Regions from separate parts of the Peribacillus sp. FSL H8-0477 genome, predicted to be linked through region 2. Evidence: riboswitches for the same ligand, from Rfam matches in the RefSeq annotation. Region 2 holds a riboswitch; each other region holds the start of a gene.
What was found. A riboswitch is a leader RNA that binds a small molecule or an ion and turns the genes downstream of it on or off. The one in region 2 is predicted to bind cobalamin.
Positions count from the first base shown of each region.

Region 1: linked by a shared signal. The riboswitch ahead of MHI18_RS19345 (hypothetical protein) and the one ahead of MHI18_RS15320 (ribonucleoside-diphosphate reductase subunit alpha) in region 2 are both predicted to bind cobalamin.
Region 3: linked by a shared signal. The riboswitch ahead of MHI18_RS10890 (ABC transporter substrate-binding protein) and the one ahead of MHI18_RS15320 (ribonucleoside-diphosphate reductase subunit alpha) in region 2 are both predicted to bind cobalamin.

Region 1 is NZ_JBBODE010000002.1:1,566,859-1,570,140, forward strand. It holds gene MHI18_RS19335 (hypothetical protein) at 1-312, shown strand, start outside; gene MHI18_RS19340 (MBL fold metallo-hydrolase) at 480-1,304, shown strand; cobalamin riboswitch at 1,359-1,578, shown strand; gene MHI18_RS19345 (hypothetical protein) at 1,771-2,274, shown strand; gene MHI18_RS19350 (ABC transporter substrate-binding protein) at 2,315-3,274, shown strand.
Region 2 is NZ_JBBODE010000002.1:730,679-733,960, reverse strand. It holds gene MHI18_RS15335 (SulP family inorganic anion transporter) at 1-297, shown strand, start outside; gene MHI18_RS15330 (hypothetical protein) at 367-513, shown strand; gene MHI18_RS15325 (manganese-dependent inorganic pyrophosphatase) at 554-1,483, opposite strand; cobalamin riboswitch at 1,800-1,979, shown strand; gene MHI18_RS15320 (ribonucleoside-diphosphate reductase subunit alpha) at 2,114-3,282, shown strand, end outside.
Region 3 is NZ_JBBODE010000001.1:2,167,702-2,170,983, forward strand. It holds gene MHI18_RS10885 (FecCD family ABC transporter permease) at 1-421, opposite strand, end outside; gene MHI18_RS10890 (ABC transporter substrate-binding protein) at 387-1,355, opposite strand; cobalamin riboswitch at 1,479-1,656, opposite strand; gene MHI18_RS10895 (GntR family transcriptional regulator) at 1,889-2,620, shown strand; gene gntK (gluconokinase) at 2,613-3,282, shown strand, end outside.

The DNA.
Region 1 (3,282 bases), 840 kb from region 2:
AAGATCGTTTTAGGCGTTTTTATTCTTTTTCTACTATCTGTTTTTCGTGTGCCAACAGATGATTCGTTTAAGGAGTATATCAGCAGTAAAGATAGCTACCAATGCATACGTGATTACGAATGTGTAAAAATAACATCTAAGAAAACACCTGATGGTCGGCAAGAAACAGTAGTGGAAATTCTTAAGATTAAGGGGCGCTTTTTTGAATGGAAGCTGTTTTATGCTATAGGCTCCCTGACACTTGAGAATGATAAAGGAGAAGAAGAGACATTGAGAGGATTTAATATTGCTGGATTTTGGTATGATCGATAGACCAAACATGCCCCAGTGAGTAGGAGAAAAAGAAGCCGAGATACTCGGCTTCTTTTTTGCTCTCTTATGGGAGATAAAGCAGAATATTGTAAAATTATAGTATAATATAGTTATATTTACTAATTTTAATTATTGGTTATTTATTAGGAAAAGGGGTTGTGGTTTGTTTGAATCATTATATTTGTGAGACTTGTGGGGTTCAGTATGAATGCTCTAATGAAGTACCTGAAGAATGTATGATTTGCGGGGAGGAAAGACAGTATATTAGTTCGAAAGGCCAGACTTGGACAACCTTGGATAAGATGATCGAAGAGGGTGCATATAAGAATACAATTCTTGTGGAAGAAGAACACTTATATAGCATAAACACTCATCCAGGTTTTGGAATTGGACAAACGGCTTATCTGATAAAAGAGAAGCAGTTTAATTTATTGTGGGATTGTATAACCTATCTTGACCAAACGACGATAAGACATATTGAAGATTTAGGTGGAATTGATGCGATAGCTTTATCTCATCCTCATTATTATTCTAGTCAAGTAGAGTGGGCTGAAGCTTTTAACAGCCCCATTTATATTCATGAAGATGATAGAGAATGGGTGACGAGACCCAGTGAACATATCATTTTTTGGTCTGGTGAGTCATTTGAATTGCAAGAGGGTATCATCCTGCAGCGAATAGGAGGTCATTTTAAGGGAGGTACAATTTTGGAATGGAAAAATGGAAATAGTCAGAAGGGAGTTTTATTAACAGGGGATATTATTCGAGTTGTAGCTGACCGGGAATGGGTAAGTTTTATGTACAGTTATCCGAATTTTATTCCCCTTCCAAGTAATAATGTAGAAAGGATTTCACGCAGAATAAGAGAATGCAAATTTGATAAATTATATGACGCATTCAATCGTGTGATTAAAGAAGAGGCCAAGCATAGAGTACAAAAGTCGGCATCACGATATATAGAAGCAGTAAACGGAACGTTATTTACGACATAAATGGAGAAAACAGCAGTGATTAAATCCTGAATATGGTATACTAACTGTAAATGAATAAACTCGCAGAAAAAGGGTGCTGAATAGTTCAGCGCAATAGGGAATTCGGTGTAAATCCGAAGCTGTTTCCGCAACTGTAAGTGCTAATGAAATAAGAGAAAACCACTGTTTTTCTAATGAATGAGGACGAAACTGCTGTTCATTAGAGATAAATGGGAAGGTTCTTAGAGTAAAATGATGCACAAGCCAGGAGACCTGCCCTTTTTTGATCGTATTTTGCTCTTCGGAAGTTAGGAGGATTGTATGGCGTATACCTCCTTTTTTGCGTGTTTAAAATAGGAAGTTATGCCGGCCAATATCCTTTGGCCGGCTTTTCGTTGTGGCTTTTTAGCTAAAAATACAGCGGTTTATTCATTACTTTTACCTATTAAGGAGGGTACTCATTTTGACTAAGAAAGATTTTCGTTTTATGTGCTATCCATACATGCGTGAGTCAATTTCCACTGTGGATTTTGAAATTAGGACGGATTCACTGACTACACGTATTGGTTTAGCGGCTTCATTAACAAAAGACATATCTGTTATATACAATGATCTATTGTACTTATGTGATATGGGGTATAACTTAAATGGCTCAGTACGCGGACGCATTGGTATTACCCAGGAGGACTTGAATCGCTTAAGTACGATGTACGATTTTTATCGCGAACAAGTCAAGGAATCCATTGAAACCTTTGTGCTTCCACAAGGAACAACAGCGGCTTGCGTCCTGCATACTTGCCGCAGTGAGGCAAAGAAATCAGTTCGTGCGCTCCATAAAGTCAGCACAGAACAAAAAATTCCTAGGATTCTTTTTGATTACACCCACTTGCTTGCCAATGTTTTCTTTGTTATGGCTGTCTATGTTAATAAATTGCATGGTGTAGAAGAAATCCCTCATATCAGTATTTGCTATGACGTTACACCTATGTAGATGTTCCAGAGAAATAGTAACTTTAGAAAAGTGGGGAAAAATGATGAAAAACACGAAATGGTTAATTGTACTTCTTCTCTCGGTCTTTTTTATTTTAGCAGGCTGCGGCAATGAAGAAACTGAAAATAAATCAGATAAAGGGACTGAAACCAACACTGAAACGGCAGTCAATCAGGAGTTACCGTATACGATAACAGATGATATGGGAAAAGAAGTAACGTTTGAAAAAGTTCCAGAAAAAGTAGTATCACTTCAGCCAAGCAATACCGAAATTCTATTTGCATTAGATGCCGGGGATAAAGTGATTGGAGCTACTGAATTTGATGATTACCCAGCTGAAGCAGCAAAAATCGAACGTGTATCTGATTCAATGACGATCAATGCTGAAAAGATTATCGCCCTGAAACCCGATGTTGTCATTGCCTATACAATCGGTGACATGGATACGTTAAAACCACTTGAAGATGCTGGAATAAAAGTATTCGTTATTCAATCTGCTACATCTTTTGAAGAGGTATACAGCGATATAAATCAAATAGCCCAAGTCATGAATGTAGAAGAAAAAGGCAGTGAATTAATAAAAACGATTAAAAAGAAGATTACCGATGTATCAGACAAAGTAGCAAACGTAAATAAAACTGCTATCTACTTTGAAATCAGTCCATCACCTGAATTATATACAGCTGGGAATGGAACATTTCAAAATGAAATTCTTGAAAAAGCGGGAATTGCGAATATCTTTGACGATCAAGAAGGATGGCCAAGTGTATCTGAAGAAGAAGTTATCAAGCGTAATCCAGCAGTTATCACAACAACCGTAGGTTATATGGAAGATCCGGTCGGTGAAATAAAATCCCGAAAAGGATGGGAGTCTATTAGAGCTGTTACGGAAGGGAAGATATATCAATTTGATGAAAGCATGATGAGCCGACCTGGACCGCGAATAGGGGACGCTGTTGAATTAGCTGCTAAAACTATTTATCCCGATGTATTTAAATAAGGAATAAA
Region 2 (3,282 bases):
AAGATTCAAACTTCAACAGATGTCACCTATCAAGTGACGGGGCAGCTTTTCTTTGCATCTGTAAGTGACTTCGTTAATAAATTGACAGCCCAAGAGTCGGTGAAGACCATTATCATTGATTTCTCTCATTCCCGCTTGTGGGATGATTCAGCGGTCGGTGCTGTAGATAAAGTCGTTTTAAAATACCGAGAGCAAGGGAAAACCGTTCACATCATCGGCCTTGACAGGGCAAGCAGTGACTTAATTGAACGCCTCGCTATTTTTAATAAAGAGCTGCCTAAAGCCAGTAATTCCTAACCGTATAATCAAAGGAACCATTGCACATACTAATTCCCTCTACAGATAAATGTGAAGGAGGATTACTACTTGCAAGAGGAAAACGATTATACAGCCGCCAGTCTTTCTGAGGATTTAGTTAATGAAGTAAAGAGTTTTGAGGATAAGCTCGGTAAGCAGGTTAATAAAGATGTGATTGTGATTGCCTATGAAAAAGAAAAAAATGAAACAAATTAAAAAAACGAACGTATCGCTACTCAACGATACGTTCGTTTTTTTAGTTTGAAAGGATATTTGTCAACACAGGGACGATTTGTTTTTTACGTGAAACGACCCCTTTAAGAACAGCTAGGTTATTAAACAGTTCGACATCATATGCCTTTTCAACAGCGTCTGTCTTGCTGCCAAGTGCGAGCACTACTGAGTCATTAATCAGAATATCAGTAACAACAAATAGGAATAAATCAAGATTCCTTTCAAAAACAACTGCTGAGATGGCCGCTTCTAATTCTGTCTGCATAGCCATTACTTCGTTTGTATCAACAGCATTTACTTGGGCAATGACAACTTTCGCATCACCCATTGCAAATTCCTTTGCATCAAGGGTAATCAGCTGTTCAATTGTTTTTCCACTTAAATCAGCGCCTGCCTTAAGCATCTCTAAACCGTAGCTTTCAGCATCTACACCCGCAATTTCTGCCAGTTCAAATGCAGCGGCTGTATCTTGTTCAGTACAAGTTGGTGATTTAAATAGCAAGGAATCTGAGATGATTGCTGATAGCATTAATCCAGCAACTTCCTTTGGTATTTCAAGACTGTTTTCTTTATAAATCTTATTCAATATAGTAGCCGTACAACCAACAGGTTCTGCACGATAATATAAAGGGTCACTTGTTTCAAAGTTAGCAATACGGTGATGGTCGATTACTTCAAGAATTCGCACTTGATCAATATCATCTGCACTTTGCTGACGTTCGTTATGGTCAACAAGAATAACAGCATCTGCTTCGATAGCAACCTTTTCAACTAAACGAGGTGCGTCAAATTTAAATGTATCGAGCGCAAATTGTGTTTCTCCATTTACTTCTCCAAGACGAACCGGCTCTGCGTCCATACCTAATTGTTTTTTCAAATCAGCATATGCAATTGCTGAACAAATCGTATCTGTATCTGGATTTTTGTGTCCGAAAACGAGTACTTTTTCCACGTGAATGCTCCTTCAATTAAAAATATAGTTTACTTTTTATAAAGTGTTATGTTTATTTTATCACATTTTTTCACCGATTCATTCGAGAAATGATTCTAAGTACATTATGAGGAGTTTCCCAATCATTTCGTCCTTACCCATAATGACCTTAACGATTATAACAAGTTCAAATGGAGTTTAGCAATTGATTCCTTCCTCCTAAGAAATAAATTCCGAAGTTCAAATGAAAATGGTTGTATTTTTCTCAGAGATAGCTTACGATTATAGTAGCTCAAATCACAAGATATAGATTAATTTACTAAAAACATAACTATATATAGAAAACGCTAGATTAGGTGCCGGAAACGGCTGAAAAGGGAAACCGGTGTAATCCCGGTACTGTCCCCGCAACTGTAAGTGTGACGAAATGAGATGACCACTGTATCAATGAGATACGGGAAGGGCTCAAAGTAGGGTGATCACGAGTCAGGAGACCTGCCTAAACTTGCTTAAGTTTCTTGTTCTTCGGGGGTTGAGATGATGAAACGATGGTGTAATGCCTTCTTTCATGTTTCCTTACACTTATCGTTTAATCCGCTCACAATCCTTGAGCGGATTTTTTTATGTTTAAAAACTAGGAGGATTCATTTTATGACCCAAACAACAACCATAAATAACAACTCGCAGCAATTCACTATATTGTCCAAGCAATTTGAAGGACGTCTAGACATGAAATCATTCGAAACTAGGTTTCAAAAATGGCTGGACAGACAGTCTGATGCTAGTGAAGCAAAAGTATCAAGAAAGTTGATACAAATGGCCCTCGAGAAAGTCGATATCGATGCACCTGATTGGACGTTTGCTGCTGCCGCTCAGCTGCTTCATTCCATGTACAGAGAGTCTCGTGCTAACCGCGGTGAAAAGACTTCCTACGGTTCCTTTTACGGATTGCTTCAGCAGCTTTCCACCCCACAAATGGGTCAACGCTACTCTGTATATAAGCCCGAATTGTTAGCTTCATACTCTAAAGAAGAGATTGAGGAACTTGAATCAGCCATTGACCCTGAAAAAGACAAATTATTCTCTTATATCGGTCTGTATTTACTCAATGACCGTTATCTGGCTCGTCCAGAGAAAGACGCTGTTTACGAACTTCCTCAAGAACGGTTTATGATCATTGCGATGGAAATTATGCGCAACGAACCATCAATGCGAATTCAGCTTGTCAAAGAAGCCTATTGGGCCATGTCAAATCTCTATATGACCGTAGCCACCCCCACTCTTTCAAATGCAGGAAAATCGCATGGTCAATTGAGTTCTTGTTTCATAGATGCCATTGATGATTCGATTGACGGCATTTATATGGCAAACTATGATGCAGCAAAAGTGTCTAAATTCGGCGGTGGGGTCGGGCTATATGCAGGTAAAATACGTGCTCTGGGTTCTGATATTCGAGGTTTTGCTGGGAACAGCTCAGGTACTACACCTTGGATCCGTTTATTTAATCAAACAGCTGTTAGTGTTGATCAGCTTGGACAACGCAAAGGTGCCATTGCGATTTATCTTGATGTCTGGCACAAGGATATTTTAAGCTTCCTTGATTTAAAAACACAAAATGGTGATGACCGCTTGAAAGCTCATGATATTTTCACGGGTGTCTGCATCCCGGATTTATTTATGGAAGCTGTTCGTGACCGGTCTGATTGGTATCTCTTTGACCCGCATACCGTAAAAGAAACACTCGGGTTCTCTCTTGAAGATCATTTTGATGAAGTGAAAGGTCAAGGAAGCTTCCGCAAACAGTATGCAATAGCCGTTCA
Region 3 (3,282 bases), on a different contig from region 2:
ACGACACACTAAATACCGGAAGTGTAAACGGACCGATTATCGGCAAAGAGAAGGAGAAAAACAACACAATCACCGCGCCTAACGATGCTCCTGATGAAACACCGAGTGTATATGGGTCGGCTAATGGGTTTCGCAAAAGCCCCTGAAAAGCAGCCCCTGAAACAGCCAATGAGGCCCCGACAAGTCCAGCTAAAATAACCCGCGGTAAACGAATATTCATAACAATATTGGTATACATTTCATTCGTCTGTTCAATAGGGAAGTTCAGAATTTCTTTAGCAAGTATTTTCAGCAAATCCATGATTGGCACAGAAACCGCACCGATTGAAACTCCTGCAAGGAACGACGCTGTCAAAAAGGCGATTGCCAGCACGTAGATTACTTTTTTATTTAAATACGTCTGGATAGACCGCTTTGGCAAGTTCATCTACTCCCTCTGCCAGCCTTGGACCTGAACGAGTAACAAGATCTTCATCCACGTCAACCACCTGTTTTTCTTTAATAGCAGTGACTGCTTCCCAACCATTACGATTTAAAATATCGCTTGTTACATCATCTACATAACGGCCATACGTCGTAATAATGACATCCGGATCCTCTTCAATCATCGATTCCTCTTCCATCTTAGCCCAGCCCTCTTGATCGGCTGCGGCATTTTTCGCGTTGATCAGCTTCAGCATTTCATCCATGAAGGTGTTTTTTCCCGTCACATATATCTCTGGAGATCCGGAAACCTCCACTAAAACTTTCTTTTGTTCATGCGGTTTAATCTCTGCAGCTTTTTCTTCGATAGTACGTAACTTTGTCTTCATTTCATCAATAAGAACGTTTGCTTTATGATCGGCTCCTGTTGCCTTACCAAGCATCTCAATAGATGTATAGACATCCTCGAAGTTTGCTGCATCATTGATGACTACTACTGAAATACCTGAATCCTTCAGTTGTTGCAGACCTTCCTTCGCACTATTCAATGTGGACCCGTGGGCTAACACTAGATCAGGACTCAGGGAAATAATTTTTTCTATATTAAATTCAAGGTCTCCTATTTTCTCAATATCAGCGGTTTCTTTTGGATAATTATCATAATCTGAGACACCGACAATTTTTTCACCTAGATCCATAGCAAAGGCTATCTCAGTATTGCTTGGAATAAGTGAAACGATTTTTTGTGGTTCTTGTTCAATAGTAACCTGTTCACCCGTTGCATCCTTCAATGTCACAGGAAATACCGCTGTTTCACCTCTATCCATCTCTGAAGTGGACTGTTGCTGCTTCTCCTCTACTTCACTGCCGCAGCCTGTCAAGATCCCGATGACCAAAATACCTGCAAATAGCTTCATGCCTAATTTTCTCATTTTTTAAATCCTCCCAGTCTTTGCTGCACAAATAAAAAATCCCCAATATGAATTGGAGATTGTTGTATGGCCGATTATGACAAATAGAAAAAAGCCACACACCAACCTATCCTCGCAGGTATAAAAAGTGCACGAAAACAGGCAGGTCTCCTGGCTCATGGGTATTGCACACGACGCCTTCCCATAGGAACTACAGTGGCTATGCCGTTTACCCCATTTACAGTGGCGGGACCGCGTTGGAATGACACCAACTTCCCTTTTAAGTCTTTATAAAAAAGACACCTATTTCTTAACTTATATGATTTTTTTATGTATGTCGATTATACACTATAACCTGTATTTCGAACGGATTTCCTTTACTGAATAGTAAATTTCTTGTTAAAAACTGTCTTAACAGACTTAAATACGAATCCTATCTAATTTTACCTTATACATGTTCTGAATAGATAAATAAAACGCTTGCATTCTAAAATAGCTTGATTATAATACTTGTATACAAGTGTACTTGAATGAATAGCAAAGAAGGTGACATCATGTCTGAATCTACTAATTTTCTATACCCAGAAAAATGGCTGTTAAAGGCATCAGTGGGTGAGCGGATAACATGCGAGCTAAGAATGCGTATTATCGCCGGATTAATTGAAAGCGGTGCCATACTATCGGAAAATAAATTGGCAGCAGATTTTGCTGCGAGTCGTTCCCCTGTCCGAGATGCACTAAAAAAACTAGCATCTGAAAACATCATTCGTCTAGAAAGAATGGGTGCTGTCGTTATAGGTTTAACAGAAAAAGATATTAATGAAATTTACGATGTACGTCTCCTTATCGAATCGTTTGTATTTGAACGACTTGTCAGAATAGACACCGATGATTTAACCAAAGAACTAAGTAAAATTCTTGAAATGATGCACGTTGCTATAAAATATCGTGATGCGGACGAGTTTTCATATCAGGATCTATTATTCCATGAAACCATTATCCGATCAGTCAACCACTCCCATATCTTAATGATTTGGAACAATTTAAAACCCGTCATGGAAAGTTTTATTCTCTTGTCAATGCGGGGTCGTTTCCAGGAAACATACAATGACTTCACACGAATAATGGAAAATCATGCTCTTTATATTGAGGCTATTAAAGCAAAAGATCGCTCACTCATGATTAAGTCTTTACATAAGAATTTTGATGATGTTCAAGGAAAAGTAGACGATTTATGGATGTCACAGCAAATGCTAGCTAAAGGAGTTGGGCTCGATAATGACTGATTATATGGTAGGTATAGATATTGGTACAACGAGTACGAAAGCTGTCTTATTTAGTGAAAAAGGCGAAGTAATCCAGCAAGCAAATATCGGTTACCCCCTTCACACGCCGGATAGTTCCACAGCTGAACAAAACCCAGAAGAAATTTTCCAAGCTGTTTTGCAAGCCCTTTCAACGATTATGAAGCTTCACTCTAATAAGACGTTATCCTTTATTTCATTCAGTAGTGCTATGCATAGCGTCATAGCAATGGATGAACAGGACCAACCACTCACACCCTGTATTACTTGGGCAGATAACCGAAGCGAAGCATGGTCTCGTAAAATCAAAAATCAGTTGAATGGGCATGAGATTTATAAACGGACTGGAACACCTATTCATCCGATGTCACCATTGTCCAAAATCGCTTGGTTGGTAAATGAACTCCCTGAGATCGCCTCCAAAGCAACAAAATACATTGGCATTAAGGAATATATTTTTAAAAAGTTTTTTGATCAATATGTAGTCGATCATTCGCTGGCTTCTGCCACTGGCATGATGAATCTTAAAACACTGGATTGGGATGAAGAAGCGTTACAAATCGCAGGAATTACTCGATCCCAATTATCTGATCTTGTCCCAACAACTAAACTTTTCAGCGGCTGTAATCCTTCTCTAGCCAAAG